DNA from 2 places in the Staphylococcus sp. IVB6214 genome. Region 2 is predicted to be linked to the other one. Evidence: riboswitches for the same ligand, from Rfam matches in the RefSeq annotation. Region 2 holds a riboswitch; the other holds the start of a gene.
What was found. A riboswitch is a leader RNA that binds a small molecule or an ion and turns the genes downstream of it on or off. The one in region 2 is predicted to bind lysine.

Region 1: another riboswitch for lysine. It lies ahead of MUA51_RS06270 (amino acid permease); the one in region 2 lies ahead of MUA51_RS04965 (aspartate-semialdehyde dehydrogenase).

Annotation. Positions count from the first base shown of each region.
Region 1 is NZ_CP094723.1:1,285,506-1,294,118, forward strand. It holds gene infC (translation initiation factor IF-3) at 1-492, opposite strand, end outside; ribosomal protein L20 leader region at 517-652, opposite strand; gene MUA51_RS06270 (amino acid permease) at 694-2,202, opposite strand; lysine riboswitch at 2,319-2,492, opposite strand; gene thrS (threonine--tRNA ligase) at 2,551-4,488, opposite strand; gene dnaI (primosomal protein DnaI) at 4,827-5,750, opposite strand; gene MUA51_RS06285 (replicative helicase loading/DNA remodeling protein DnaB) at 5,750-7,123, opposite strand; gene nrdR (transcriptional regulator NrdR) at 7,123-7,596, opposite strand; gene gap (type I glyceraldehyde-3-phosphate dehydrogenase) at 7,805-8,613, opposite strand, start outside.
Region 2 is NZ_CP094723.1:1,030,696-1,039,308, reverse strand. It holds gene lysA (diaminopimelate decarboxylase) at 1-521, opposite strand, end outside; gene alr (alanine racemase) at 522-1,592, opposite strand; gene MUA51_RS04985 (M20 metallopeptidase family protein) at 1,589-2,743, opposite strand; gene dapD (2,3,4,5-tetrahydropyridine-2,6-dicarboxylate N-acetyltransferase) at 2,882-3,601, opposite strand; gene dapB (4-hydroxy-tetrahydrodipicolinate reductase) at 3,617-4,339, opposite strand; gene dapA (4-hydroxy-tetrahydrodipicolinate synthase) at 4,336-5,214, opposite strand; gene MUA51_RS04965 (aspartate-semialdehyde dehydrogenase) at 5,220-6,206, opposite strand; lysine riboswitch at 6,419-6,596, opposite strand; gene MUA51_RS04960 (ABC-F family ATP-binding cassette domain-containing protein) at 6,763-8,370, opposite strand; gene MUA51_RS04955 (CvfB family protein) at 8,534-8,613, shown strand, end outside.

The DNA of each region.
Region 1 (8,613 bases), 250 kb from region 2:
TTGGCGACCTTCCATTTTAGGTTTTTGCTCAACAGTTGCAATATCTTTGCACTCGTCAGCAAAATTTTCTAAAACGCGTTGGCCAATTTCTTTATGTGTAATGGCACGCCCTCTGAAACGAATTGAAACTTTAACTTTATCACCTTTTGTTAAGAATTTACGTCCATTCTTAAGTTTTGTATTGAAGTCATGTTCTTCAATCGTTGGACTTAAGCGGATCTCCTTCACATTGATGACTTTTTGTTTCTTCTTCATTTCTTTTTCTTTTTTCTGTTGCTCGAACTTGTATTTACCGTAATCCATAATACGAGCAACAGGTGGTTTTGCATTAGGGGCAACAACAACGACGTCTAAGTTAAGACGTTCTGCCATTTCCAATGCTTCTTGCTTTGATTTGATACCGAGTTGGTCACCGTTTTGTCCGATAACACGTAACTCTCTAGCGCGAATCTTTTCATTTACTTGCGTTTGATCCTTAGCTATGGTTGACACCTCCAAAAATTTTACGAATGGTCCAAGCACGAAAAAAAGCGAGGATAGTAATCCCCGCTCCTAACGTTAACATGAACAAACTCACATGTTTATATCGTTAACCTGCCAACAGCTTTGTGCGTCGCCACAGGTGAGAAGCGGGTTGCTTCTACTTGGTCCGTTTCGTATTCAACAGATATAATCATACCAAGTTGTTATCTATTAGTCAACATATTTATGAAAGTTTTTTTCGTCCATTGAAATGTCTTGACTCAAGTTTACTTTTTCCAATGGAATTAATTTTGTTTTGTATCTTAACTTATGATAGAGGAAGAAGAATAAGAATACTGGAATACCCATGTACGTGATAAAGAATCGTTTTGGATCGAATCCACCACCTTGAATGAAGTCAACGTCTTGCCCGATGATCACGATCACACAAAGTACCAGTGCAAGTAATGGACCGAATGGGAACCATTTTGCTTTGTATTTCAGTTTGGATACGTCATAGTTTTGTGCGTCAAATGCTTTACGGAAGCGATAATGACTAATCGCAATACCTAACCAAGCGATAAAGCCTGTCAAACCACTTGCCGCAACGATGTATTCATAAGCGTTACCACTTACTTGTTCGATAATAAAGATAAGAATTACAACTGACGCCGTTGAAAGCATGGCTACCCATGGTGTACCGTCTCTATTAGTTCGGCTAAATGTTTTTGCTGCTAAGCCGTCGCGACTCATTGAATAAAGCATACGCGTACTAGCATACATACCAGAGTTACCTGCCGATAGTACTGATGTTAAGATAACTGCATTCATAAATGATGCAGCGAATGCAAGTCCTGCATTTTTAAAGACAAGTGTGAATGGTGATGTTGCGATGTCATCTCCACCACCCATTAATGCTGGATGATTGTATGGAATCAACATACCGATAATAAAGATTGCAAATACATAGAATAAAAGAATACGCCAGAATACTTGTTTGATTGCTTTTGGTACAGCACGTTCAGGGTTTTCAGATTCCCCTGCTGTAATCCCTACAATTTCAGTTCCTTGGAATGAGAAACCTGCGATTAAGAATACACCGAATACCACAAGTAAGCTACCACCAAAACCGTCACCTAAAATCGGTCCATCACCTTGTGTAAATGTATCAAAGCCAACTGCTGAACCACCCATAATACCAAAGATTGTCAATACACCTACGATAATAAAAACAATTACCGTTGCTACTTTGATAAATGCGAACCAATATTCACTCTCACCATATACTTGGACTGACAGTAAGTTCAACCCAAAAATAATCGCCATAAAAACCAAACTCCACGCCCATGCTGGTAAAAACTGTAATGGTTCCCAATACTCGATAACATGTGCGGCAATTGTCACATCAGCTGCTACGGTAATGACCCAGTTGAACCAATAGTTCCACCCTAAAGCAAATCCGAGCGATGGATCCACAAAGCGTGTTGCATATGTACTAAAAGAACCTGTTACAGGCAAATACGTCGCCATCTCCCCTAACGAAGTCATTAAGAAAAACACCATTAACCCGATAATTGAATAGCCAAGCAATGCACCAAGTGGCCCGGCATCATGTACTGCCCCTCCAGATGTCATAAAGAGCCCAGTTCCAATGGCTCCACCGATGGCAATCATCGAAATATGACGGTCTTTCAAATGACGTTGTACACCATTCTCTGTTTGTAATTTTTCGTTACTCATGTTTCCTTCCTTTCTTTCACCTAGAGGTCAATCCAGAAAACAAATCAATGCCTATACTTCTAATAAAACGAAATAAAGGTTACATCAACGTTGATGTAACCTTTACTTTATCTTCACAAATAAGTAGCACATCACGTTTGTGACAGTCTAGCATCTTTCGACTACTAGCCCAACAAGTTATGTAGATGTTCATAACTCGCTTCGGCATTTTTACCTTTTACTTGTGCAACATACGCAACATCTCTGCTTCTGACAAGCGACTCATTAAAAATGCAACCTCTAACTAAATTGGATATTTATTTTTTGAATTACATATTAGTATACAGTATCAAACTGTACTCTGCAATGCTATCTTTGTTTTTTTAGACGGATTTCATCCACCAATTGCCATACGAAATCCTCTGCATCCATTGTTTCTTGATCTTTTGAACCGTATTGACGAACATTCACTTCATGATTTTCTACTTCTTTATCCCCTACAACGATTTGGTATGGAATCTTCTTCATTTGTGCTTCACGGATTTTGTAACCCATTTTTTCATTACGCTCATCAATATTCACACGGACACCTTGTGATTTCAATGTGTCGTGAATTTGACGTGCATAATCATAATGAAGATCAACATTAACCGGTATAATCTCAACTTGTTGTGGCGCTAACCATGTTGGGAATGCCCCTTTTGTTTCTTCCGTTAAGAAGGCAACAAAACGTTCCATTGTTGATACGACACCACGGTGGATGACAACAGGTTGGTGGTGTTCACCATCTTGACCGATATATGTTAATTCGAATTTTTTCGGTAATAAGAAGTCAAGTTGTGCTGTTGATAATGTTTCTTCTTTACCCATTGCTGTTTTTACTTGAACGTCTAGTTTTGGTCCGTAGAATGCCGCTTCACCAATTGCTTCTTCATACTCTAAACCAAACTCATCAACCGCTTCTTTTAACATTGTCTCAGCTTTATTCCACATGTCGTCATCATCGAAATATTTTTCTTTATCTTCCGGATCACGATAGCTCAAGCGGAATTTGTAATCTTTGAAACCAAAGTCATCGTAGACATTCAAGATCATTTCAACCACACGCTTAAACTCTTCTTTGATTTGGTCAGGACGCACAAAAATATGCGCATCGTTCAATGTCATACCACGTACACGTTGTAAACCAGATACAGCACCACTCGCTTCATAACGGTGCATTGTTCCTAACTCCGCAATACGTATTGGTAACTCACGATATGAGTGTGGTTTATTTGCATATACCATCATATGATGCGGACAGTTCATTGGACGTAAAACCATTGCCTCGTCAACGTCTAATTGCATTGCTGGGAACATGTCATCTTGGTAGTGATCCCAATGCCCAGAAGTTTTATACAATTCAACGTTAGCTAGTACTGGTGTATACACATGATCGTACCCAAGTGCGACTTCTTTATCGACAATATAACGTTCGATTTCACGACGGATTGTTGCACCATTCGGTAACCATAACGGCAGACCCGCACCGACTAGTTGATTGTTTGTAAAGAGCTCCATATCTTTACCGATACGACGGTGATCACGTTCTTTGCGTTCTTCTAACATCTTCAAGTGTGCTTTTAACTCTTTTTTATCGAAGAAGGCTGTACCATAAATACGTTGTAACATCTTGTTATTACTGTCACCACGCCAATATGCACCGGCTGTTGATAAGAGTTTAAATTCTTTAATTTTTGCTGTTGATGGCACGTGTACACCACGACAAAGATCCGTGAATTCACCTTGTGTGTAAAGTGTTACAAGTTCATCTTCAGGAATTGCATCAATCAATTCAAGTTTGTATGGATCATCTTTGAAAAATGCTTTCGCTTCATCTCTTGATACGACTTGACGTTCAATTTTATGATTTTCATTCACAATTTGTGCCATCGTTTTTTCGATTTTTTCGAAGTCATCACTTGATACTTTTTCAGGCATATCGAAGTCGTAGTAGAAACCACCATCAACGACTGGACCAACACCAAACTTCACATCACCATATAAACGTTTCAAAGCTTGCGCCATAAGATGAGCTGTTGAATGTCTCAACACTTCTAATGCTTCGTCGCTACCTGGTGTAACGATTTCAATCTCACCGTCAACTTCAAGTGGACGTGTTAAATCAACCATTTCCCCATTATATTTACCTGCAACTGCCTTTTTGCGCAATCCTGGACTGATCGATTGTGCAATGTCCTCAGTTGTAATCCCTTTGTCGAACGCCTTGCTATTGCCATCTGGAAAACGTACGTTAATTTGTGCCATATTCATCCTCCTAATTTCACACATGTCAACAAACGCTAACACCCTTCTATCTTATGTAATGATGGATAAAATAAAAAGACCCCATCCCACCAAAGGGACGAGGTCTTCGCGATACCACCCTAAATTCGTCACACATCACGTGCAACATCTCTACATAAGATAACGGTCTTGAGCCGAGTATTCATTACAAATACTATCTATTCGAGGGAGTAACAAAATGCTGTATTAACTGCACTCTCATCACCGGCAGCTTTCTGTGTAATACGAACACCCTATCGTATCCTCTAATTCATTAACATGATTCATTTATCTCTATTATAACGCTATTTTGCAATTTTTCAACGGTTTCTATAATTTTCGCCTTCTAATTTGTACGGTTTTGCCAACGTCTTGATTCGCTCCATAATTCTCTGTGCTTTCGTCCATTCTACACCATTTTTTGTACGAGCAATGTGGGCCTCCAACTCTTCAAAATTCAAATTAGAACTAAAAAATGTAGGCAGCTCTTGAATCATACGATAATGTAACACAGGCCCTAATACTTCATCACGCGTCCACGGCGTCATGTCTTCTGCACCAATATCATCTAGTATGAGTACTTTTGCAGAACGAATTTGTTCAATTCTTTTTGTAGTTGTGCCATCGTTAAAGCCATTTTTTAGAATGCGTAAAAATTCAGGTACATAAATAATCGTCGTATGTACATGCTTCTCTTTGAGTTCATTAGCAATCGCACCAAGTATAAACGATTTACCCGTACCTAATGCACCGTATAAATAGAATCCTTTCACAGGCTTCTGGTTCACAATATCATCAATCAAAGTTTTAAACTGCATTGCCAAATCTAAGCGGTTACGACGATCCATATAAACATCTTCCAATTTGGCATTCAATGTTTCTGGGTGCATGTGGAATGACGTGATCATACTTTGTGCCATGCGTTCTTCGTCATGTCGAATCTTACACGGACATGGTTTATAGCGGATTTTAATGCGCTGATGTTCCACGTACAATTCAGGAATGTGGCCTTTTACGAAGTTAGGACAGTTCTCAAAAGTATGGTTATCCGTATAATGTTTCTGCTGGTCTTTGTATTCTTGAAGAATGTTCAAATCATTTTCAATCATATCATTTGTTATTTCCGACTGATGCGCTTCGAGGAACGCCTTCACATCAGGATCATTAATCACTTGTCGTTTAATCTTCTCAATACGCTTTTGAATCGCATGATTCGATCCCATAATTTGGTTAAATGATTTCATCATTCATCACCCGCCTTTCTACTTTGTTGTAATTCTTTCAGGAAAGCTTTGCGATCACGCTCTAACGCGTCCATATCTTCATCTTTCGATTTGAATTCTTCCGGATGCGTCATCCAGCGTGGTTTCTCTTCATAAACAACCCCTTTAGAATAGTTCTGACGTTGAGGCTGCTTTCTTTTTTCCTGTGCCTTTTCTTCATTACGCTGAATTTCCAACGCTTTTTGATGTGCCGTTTTGGCATCCACGACACCACTTTTTTTCCAAGTGGATGCAACAGAATAAACATACTTCTCTGGTAGGTTATTATCGAGTTTTTGCATAACAAACTGCAACAAAATATTAATAACACCAAAATTAAATCCTTCACGTTCCATCAACTCTTCAATCATGCGCTTCTGATATAGCGGTGGTTCAGAACCACCATATGAGGTCAACATTACAACAGGACTTGTGTTATCCATCAAATCATACCAGTCTTCCCAACTATCCACTGTCACTTCTTCTTGCTTCTCTACTTCTTGATTCACTGCACTAGATGTCGGATTCATACGTTTCAGCTCTGGAAGTGTTTGTTGGTTACCATTTAAGAAGTGCGTCTGTGCCTGTTTGCGCAAATCAATGATTGATAAAGTCTGGTCACTATTCAATGATTTTAAAATCAGTGTTTTCATTTGATCGGGTGCAATACGATACAATGTGGCAAGTTGAACAATCAATGTCTTGGTTGGTTCAGTTAGTATTTCTTTACTAATGTAATGCGTCTGCAACATATCTGCTAACAAGTCGAAGTCAAATGACACATCTGTTAGATCTACACCCTTGTATTCTGTTTCAGTGAGATGCTTCTCCGGTTGATAAAATGACTGCTTCGGCACTTTGAATACATCTGTAAACTTCTTCGTCACATCTACGTACCCTTCTGTATCAACAGGCTGTAATATAAAGTGCGATTTCAATTGGTGATAACGTTGGTTTCCTACGACTTGGTAAAAATATATCGACAGCATTGGATCATTGAAAAATTCATTAGGACTTGGCGGTGGCAATAACTCATAAATAAATTGTGTCGTCTCATCTGAATGACGGACATAAGTGCGCATGAGACCAATACCTTCTAATAAATCAGCATAGTCTCTAAAAGTCATCAAATTAACCTTCAACTCAGACATCAACGTATAGTGTGTTAATCCTTCTTCAGTAGATGATGTACTGAACTGACTCAAAAAGTGATAAAGACCAACAGATTGCGCACCAATTAGCGGTGTAAATAGGCGACTTAATATTTCATCGTGCAATGGCTGCAAGTGAAACCGTTGCATCACTTGAAATCCATCATGGGGTCTAAGTGTGTTTGCATACATCGATAACGACATTATGACTCACTTCGCTTGTTGTTGTCTTTTAAGATACCTTGCATCGATTCAAGCAATTGATCGACGTCTTTGAACTCACGGTATACTGATGCAAATCGTACATATGAAACTTGGTCTACTTGCATTAATAAGTCCATCACATATTCACCAACATCACGTGATGAAACCTCAGCTATACCCGATTCACGTAATTGCCATTCCACTTGATTCGTAATCTCTTCAAGCTGTTGAAAACGAACTGGGCGTTTCTCACATGAACGTACCAAACCGTTGATAATTTTCTCTCGATTAAATTGTTCTCTCGTCGCGTCTTTTTTAACGACTATCAGTGGACTCATTTCTATATGTTCAAAAGTTGTGAAACGTGTACCACATTGGTCACATTCACGTCTTCTTCTAATCGCATTCGTATCTTCAGCATGTCTTGAGTCTACGACGCGAGATTGTGTATGGTTACATTTAGGACATTTCACGACTTCGTCACCTTCTCCAAAAGATTTTTGTTTCATTATACTATAAACCAACAGATAGCAAAAGCGACAGGAACAAATGATAATGGTATCGACGTCACGACAATTGACTGGCTTATACTTGTTCTTTCTCATCGAGTAACAAAAAGGCCAAGACTTGAATGATAGATCCAAGCCTCAGCCTATTGGTGAATTGATATCTTTATATGAATTATGCAATACCTTTTGCGATTAATTGTAATACTTCAACAACGCGGTTTGAGTAACCCCATTCGTTGTCATACCAAGCTAATACTTTAACTTTGTTATCTCCCATCACAATTGTTGATGGTGCATCAATAATTGCTGAATGTGGGTTTGTCATAAAGTCATCTGATACGAGTGGTACGTCTACTGTTTCAACAATACCATCTAAGTCATTTTGACGGAACACTTCATTGACTTGTTCTTTCGTCACTGATTGTTCTAAATCTACAACTAAGTCAACTAGTGACACGTTTTTCGTAGGTACACGTAATGCCATACCATGTAACTTACCTTCTAGTTCAGGTAATACGAGCGCGAGTGCTTTTGCCGCACCAGTAGATGTAGGAATAATACTTTCAAATGCAGCACGTGCACGACGTAAATCTTTATGCGGGTTATCTAAGTTTTTTTGGTCATTTGTTACAGAGTGAACAGTTGTCATTAAGCCATTCACAATACCAAATTCATCATTTAAAATCTTAGCAACTGGCGCTAAGCAGTTCGTTGTACAAGATGCGTTACTGAAGATGTCATATTTCTCCACATCTAAGTCTTTATCGTTCACACCTTTAACGATTGTTTGAACGTCTCCACCTTTAGATGGACCCGTTAAGATAACTTTCTTTGCGCCTGCTTTAATGTGCGCAATTGCTTTATCACCATGATTGAATTTACCTGTTGCTTCAACTACAACATCAATACCTAGTTCTTCCCATGGTAAATTTTCTGGATTACGGTCTGATACAAGTTTAATGTCTTTCCCATCAACTTTGA
Region 2 (8,613 bases):
AATGACAAACCAAATTTACTTTTTTCTTGACCCGTTTGAATAAATTCATGTGTATGCGCTTCTACACCTGGATTCACACGGATTAACACATCTACCGTATCTGTCGCATAGTCGTCTAAAACATCAATTTCATCTAAAGAATCGACTACAAAGTAACCGATACCTTGAGAAAGGGCATATTGTATTTCTTGTTTTGTTTTGTTGTTTCCATGAAAATGAATACGCTTTGGATCATATCCCGCTTCAATTGCTGTATAAAGTTCACCTTCAGACACGACATCTAGATCAAAATCTTCTTCTTGTACAAGTTTAATCATCTGAATACATGTAAATGCTTTTGACGCATATGATAAAACATAGCCGATATCATTATGTTGAAACGCTTTATGATAACGTCTCATTTGTTCACGAATTTGATTTTCATCGTACACAATTGTTGGTGTACCGTAACTTTGGGCAATTGTTTTTAAACTTGTCCCATCAATTGTAAGTTCTCCTGATTTGTTATAAGTGACTGTCATTTATTTGTACTCCTTTATTAAAGAATCAAGGTTGAGTGCACTCAATTGTTCAGAATTTGCACCGACACCTTTGAATGTATAATCATCTATTCTTAAATCTTCATTATAAAGCGTCACAACGTCTTGTGGCCGCACATCATCGTCTACCTCTACAAACATATGACTCATCATGAGTGCACGAATCGGATAGCGTTTTTGATGAATTAACACATCATGTTGTGCACGTGTACGCAAGATACCATCTCCATACCCAATATCAACAACAGCAAGTTTGGTATTGTCCTTCTCCGCTGTATATGCAAAGCTATATCCACAATGTTGACCTGCTTGAACTGTACGTACTTGTATGACATTTGCTTGTACAGTAAGTGACTGTGATATCGACGTTCTAGAAAGTGATGCATAAGGTCGAGACCCGTACAATGCAATACCAACTCTCGCATGTGTGTGATGCTGGAATATTTGTCCTTCACGTATAAAACTCGCACTGTTTTGTGCATGAATCATCTCAAATTGATAATCTTTTTTCAGTAATGTCTCTACAATTTGAATCCATGCATCTCGCTCTTCTTCATAATCTGAAACGTCAAATTCATCTGCATAACCAAAATGTGTCCATAGTCCTGTGATAATCATTTTAGGTTTTGTATTGGCTTGATGATCTTCAAGTACTTCTAACAACTCATCAAGTGTTTTAAACCCAGATCGATGAAGTAAATTCTCATATTCTAAATGAACCTTAACATCCGCCAGCGCACGCTTATGTTCATAATAAAAGTTTAAAGAAGGAAGTGTCATATGGATATCATATTTTCTTAATGTCTCAAATTCACGTGTGGGATTCATTAAAAATATTGTCGCAGTAGGGGACAATTGTCGAATTTTTACCGCTTCATGCAATGAGGTTGTACTGAAACAACGAATACCCGCTTTCCAAAACTGTTCAACTGCAAATGACAAACCATAATTGTAAGCATTATTTTTCACAACAGCTATCAACGGTTGATCATTTTTTACCTGTTTAATATTTTTCTGAAAGATTTCACTGTCTACACGCCATATCGCTGTCATTCTATCACCTCACCATAATTAAATAGTAGGCGTTCATAATAATCTGCGACACGAATAAGTATTTGTTCATCAAAGTTTAATTTCGGCGTATGCAAACCATGTACAAATTCTTGTTCTTCATTTCTCGTTCCTACAAAAACAAAATAAGATGGGGCGATTTGTTGATAAAAACTGAAATCTTCCCCGAATAAGTACGGTGTTTTAGGTTCAATCACTTGTAAGCGATGATGTGTTAAACTTTCCACAACATATTTTTTTAAGTCTGGGTCGTTGATTGTTGGTGGATAACCTTCTTCAAATTTTACTTCACACGACACGTCAAATAACAGTTCGATACTTTGCGCAATTTTATTCATCTGCTGTTGTACCTGTTGTAAATCATGCATATCATATGTTCGAATTGTTCCTTCTAAATACCCATTACTTGGAACCGTATTGATTGCTTCTCCTGCATGAAAACGACCGATATGGACAATATTACGCTGTAAGCCATTTAGATGATATTGTTGAATTTGTGATAATTGTATCAACAAGTGTTGCATCGCTTCTCCCGTTGAGTGACCTTGCTCCTTGTTCGCAACATGACTTGATTGTCCTTCTAAATAGAAACGATACTCCGTTGCACTTGCTGTTATTTCTTCGTCACGTACAATCACTGATCCTTCATCAACAAATGGCATGATATGCACGCCATAAATCGCATCGATAGCATAGGGATCAAGTGCGCCTGTTTTTATTAATAAGTTTGCACCACCACCGGATTCTTCTGCTGGCTGGAAAATAAAAACGACATTATGAGGAAGTTTACCAGCATCATAAAGTGCTTTACATCTTTTTACATGTAACATTAGCGCCGTTGTATGACCATCATGACCACAAGCATGCATGACATCATCTATTTGACTACGGAAGGGGATCTCATTTTCTTCATCAATTGGAAGTGCATCAATATCTGCTCTAAATGCGATTGTTTTATCAGAATTTCCTTCTAGATAAGCTACAACTCCCGTTTCTAATGGTCTTTCGAAGGGGACTGCTTCAGATTCTAAAAATTCAACAATATACTCAGTCGTTTTATATTCTTGCAAACTTAATTCAGGATGCATATGTAAACATTGTCGATGTTGTGTGACAAACTCTAACTCACTCATTTTATTCACTCCTTGGTATTTAAACAAAAGAAGTGGGGCACAAAGCTTTTGACTTTTGTCCACCCACTTCGATCGTTGTCTACTACACAATACATGCTTTGTTAGGAAAAGCTATAAAACTCTTTCATACCGTTCACTTTATTCATCCAGTTTGCGTAATGCAGCTACAATTTCACGTTTTGTATCTGCTACATCACTCGCCTGTTTAATAACCTTAGCAGGTGTTCCTGCAACAACTGCACCTGCAGGGACATCTTGTGTCACAATTGCACCTGCAGCAACGATTGCACCTTCACCGACGCGCACGCCTTCTAATACGACTGCATTCGCACCGATCAGAACGTTGTCTTCGATCACAACAGGTGCAGCACTTGGTGGCTCGATAACACCGGCTAGCACAGCACCTGCACCGACATGTACATTTTTACCTGTCGTTGCACGGCCACCTAACGTCGCATTCATATCAACCATCGTACCTTCACCAACAATCGCACCGATGTTAATTGTTGCACCCATCATAACAACCGCACCGTCGCCAATCACAGCGTGTTCACGAATAAATGCACCCGGTTCGATACGTGCATTTGTATTTACTAAGTTTTTCAAAGGAATAGCCGAGTTGCGACGATCCATTTCAATCTCTAATTCTGTAATAACAGATTGGTTTTTATCACAAAAAGCTTGCCAATCATTTGCTTCGCAGAAAATGACTTTCGAATCGTCTGAACCAAAAACTTTGAATTGTTCTGGGAACGTAACATTTGAAAAGTCACCATTCGCATAGACTTTGAGAGGGGTTGATTTTTTTGCATCACTAATATATTGAATAATTTCTTCAGCCGTAAAATTTTTAACCATCTTTTCTTACACTCCTTATAAGTTATCAAATGTATAATATCCTGGTACTTTCTGAACAAGTTTTTCTGCTGCTTTTAATGCACCATTCGCAAAAATATCTTTAGATTGTGCACGATGTGAGAGTGTGATTGTCTCATCAACACCAGCAAATAACACATCATGTTCTCCGACAATTGTACCACCACGTAGAGAATGAATACCGATTTCGCTCTTTGTACGTTTTTCAGTATGTTGACTACGATCATAGACAGGTTGGACTTCATCTCGTAATTGTTCAATTACATCATATAGTTTAACTAATGTACCACTAGGCGCATCTACTTTTTGATTATGATGAGCTTCTGTCAACTCAATATCATATTGTTCGAGTAACGGAACTGCTACTTCTAATAATTTCGCAAGGACGTGTACACCGTAACTCATATTTGCACTGAAAAATACTGGCATTTTTTCAGCAAGTGCTTCAAGTTTTGTCGTAATTGCTTCTTTTTCTCCAGTCGTTGCAATGACTAATGGCAAGTTGAATGATTGATCAAGCACTGGCAATAATAACTCAGGATGTGAAAAGTCAATTGCAACATCTGCTTCAGTTGCTGCACTAATTTCGTTTACGATAGGATAGGGGATATCATCATGTTGTCGATTAGGAATCACCGCTACAATTTTATGACCTGCCGCTTCTGCTAGACGTGCCACACGCTGATTCATCGCTCCGTAACCAATTAATAATATGTTCATGCTTGAACCTCCGCTTTGAATTGTTCATACGCTGTTTTTAACGTTGCTTGTTCTTCATTGTTTAAAGCAACTAATGGTAATCGTACTTCATATTGGCCAAATCCTTCTAATGCTGCTAAATATTTAATAGGAATTGGGTTAATATCCACTGACATCGCTTCTAGCAGTTGGCCAATCGGTTTAAAGTGATCTGCTCGATTTTCAGCATCAGTAAAAACTCTTTGAAATGCTGCTGGGATGACATTTGCAGCCACAGAGATCAGTCCGTGACCACCTTCATCAAAATACTTAACAATATTTTCGTCATTCCCACTGTATAGTGCAAATTTTGACGTGTCGATGCGTGATTGAATTTCAGCCAAATAATCAAAATCATTTGTTGCGTCTTTTAAAGCAACAATATAAGGATTTTGACTCAATCGTTCCAATGTTTCCGGTTCAATCGTACTATTTGTTCGGGATGGCACATTATACAATACAACTGGCAACTCAACTGCATTCGCAATTGTTTCAAAGTGTGCAATGAGCCCACGCTGGCTTGTTTTCAAATAGTAAGGAGTAATCAGCATAATCGCATCAGCACCTAATTCTTTTGCACGCAATGACGCTTCCAATGAACGTTGTGTATTATTCGTGCCTGTTCCGACAATCACCGGTACACGTTCATTATTTTCATCAATCACAGTTTGGATGATTTGATCTTTTTCATCTTCTGTCAATGTTGGATTCTCTGCTGTTGTTCCATTTACAATGAGCGACTGAATGCCATTATCTATTAAAAAGTTGACTTGTCTACGAATCGCATCAAAATCTACATGATTATCATTAAAAGGGGTGATTAATGCTACACCGGTCCCTTCAAAAATATGTGTCATAACATTTATTCTCCTTTCAATTCTAGAACTTGTTCTAACACTTGTACTGCGTTTAATGCTGCACCTTTCAATAAGTTGTCTGAAGTCACCCAAATATGGAATGTATTGTCTAATGAATCATCTTTACGAATACGTCCTACAAAAACTTCATTTCGTCCTGTTGAATGAATTGCAAGTGGATACTCATTGTTTGATGGATTGTCTACGAGTACAACACGTGGGTCTTTATCGAACAATGATTGAATTTCTTCAACCGTTGCTTGTCGATCCAACGTCACATTGATATGCACACTATGGCTGTCCTGTACTGGCACTCGTACACAAGTCGCAGTTACATTTAATGTTGGTTCATTTAAAATTTTCTTTGTTTCATCAATCATTTTTTGTTCTTCTTTTGTATAGCCATCTTCTAAGAAAACATCGATATGTGGTAAGACATTATTATAGATTGGATGTGGATACGCTTTTGGCTCTGCACCGTGCACGCCATCTTCTAAATCTTTTTTACCTTGCATACCAGAACCTGAAACAGCTTGGTATGTTGTATATGCAACACGTTTCAATCCAAATTGTTCTTGTAAAGGTTTCAAAGGAACAACTGATTGAATCGTTGAACAGTTTGGATTCGCAATGATCCCACGAGTAAATGTCGGTTTGTTCACTTCAGGAACGATCAAGTCAACATCTTCTGTCATACGCCATTGACTTGAGTTATCTATGATAATCGCACCATGTTGTTCAAAAAGTGGGGCGAAGCGAGCACTTGTTGCGCCACCTGCACTCATTAATACGTAATCGAAGTTGCCATCCGTCGCTTCTTCAGTAAGTTCTTGTACAATATATGTTTTTCCTTGGAATTCAATTTCTTTTCCCGCTGATCGTTTTGAAGAAAATAGAACGAGTTCATCAAACTGAATACCTTTTCGATCAATTGTTTCTAAAATTTTAGAACCTACTAAACCTGTTGCACCTGCGACTGCTAATTTTACCATGTCATTCACTCCATCTTCTTTTGTAATTATTTTTAAATTGATTCATTTCTTATAATTCAGAAAATAAATGCGATTTTTCATGCTTGAATTCACAGATACCTTCTTTTCAACGAACGATTGATTCATCGTCATTTAAATCGACCTCCTCACAAAAGGGGAGTCACGTGATATATAAAAAAGCAAGTTCGGTGTGCGAACTTGCTTACTTTATATACAAGTGATGCACTCCATTATCTCTAGAATAATGACAGATTCTTAGCTCTTAACCTGTGAATCCAATAAACAGATTCTGCAATCTCTGTTTATTTCGGCATCGCACCCTTTGGATATAAGTTGTTTGCAGACAAATTCATTATATCTACTCATGATTGATGCGCCTCATCAATAATTATTAAATTAATATGTCTCATATTATACATACTGAAATACTAACTGTAAACACCAAATGCTTAATTTTTTAAATTCACAGATAATTCCTTCTTCAAAAACAAAAAGAGTAGGGCATGTTTATGATGAACGCATCACACCTATGTCCCACTCCGTCTGTCTAATATCACTATTTAGATTTCAAAATCCCTTTTTCTTGTAAATAACTTTCATAAGTCATTTCTTTTGATAATCCTGTCGGCACATCAAGATCAATGACACGATTTGCAATCGTATTGATAAACTCAAAGTCATATGATGTAAAGATAATTGAACCTTTAAATGATTTCAAGCCTTCATTGACTGATGTAATACTTTCTAGGTCTAAGTGGTTTGTTGGTTCATCTAAAAGTAATACGTTTGCACTTGATAGCATCATCTTACTCAACATACAACGTACTTTTTCGCCACCTGATAACACGCTCGCTTTTTTCTTCACTTCTTCACCACTAAAAAGCATACGTCCTAAGAAACCACGTAAAAATGTTTCTGTTTGTTCATCTTCTGGCGCGTATTGACGCAACCAATCAACAAGGTTCATATCGACACCTTCAAAAAAGGCTGAGTTATCTTTAGGGAAGTAACTTTGAGATGTCGTCACACCCCATTTAACTGTGCCTTCATCAGGCTCTAATTCACCTGCAAGAATTTTTAACAATGTTGTTTTTGCAATCTCGCTGCTGCCCATCAATACTGCTTTATCATTTGGATTCATCGTAAATGAAATATTGTCGAGTACTTTTTCACCGTCAACTGTTTTGGAAATACCTTCAACAAATAATAAGTCATTTCCAATTTCACGTTCTGGCGAGAACTTTACAAATGGGTAACGTCTCGATGATGGTTGAATGTCGTCTAATTCAATTTTTTCTAATTGTTTTTTACGACTTGTCGCTTGTTTCGACTTAGAAGCATTGGCAGAGAAGCGTGCAATGAATTCTTGTAACTCTTTAATTTTATCTTCTTTTTTCTTATTTTGTTCTTGCGCCATTTTTTGTGCAAGTTGACTTGATTGATACCAGAAGTCATAGTTTCCAACATAAATTTTAATTTTACCGAAGTCTAAGTCAGCGATATGTGTACACACATTATTTAAGAAGTGACGGTCATGTGATACAACAATCACTGTATTATCAAAGTTGATTAAGAAGTCTTCTAACCAGCTAATTGCTTGGATATCCAAACCATTGGTAGGCTCATCCAGTAAAAGAACGTCTGGAGCACCGAATAAACTTTGTGCTAATAAAACCTTCACTTTTTGATTGTTTTCTAGTTCAGACATTTGTTTGTCATGTAAGCTTGTATCAATGCCTAAACCAGATAATAAAGTCGCTGCATCCGATTCAGCATTCCAACCATCCATCTCTGCAAACTCTCCCTCAAGTTCAGCAGCACGAATACCGTCCTCATCGCTGAAGTCGGGTTTCATATAGATGGCATCTTTTTCTTGCATCACTTCGTATAAACGCTCATGCCCTTTGATCACAACATCGAGAACTCGCACATCTTCATATGCGAAGTGGTCCTGTTTTAACACCGCAAGACGCTCATCTTTTCCTAATGATACATGTCCTGTTTGAGAATCTAATTCTCCTGATAAAATCTTTAAAAAAGTCGACTTACCTGCACCATTTGCTCCGATTAGGCCATAACAGTTGCCTGGTGTAAATTTAATATTAACGTCTTCAAACAATTTACGATCACCAAATCGTAAACTAACATCCGTAACTTGTAACATGCACTTTCTCCTTTATATATATTCTTAACGCATGCATTATACCATATAACACACACTGTTTCGATATGTTGCGGTTGAAACCGATCTTACATTCAATCCTTTGATGCTTATCAAACTAACGCATGCTATAATAGAGATAACTAACAAACAAGAGGAGAACGTTATGTCTTTTAAAGAAAATGAAATCGTTGGCACAATAGAGTTTTTAGAAGTAAAAGCACTAGAAGGTTCAACATATATCCT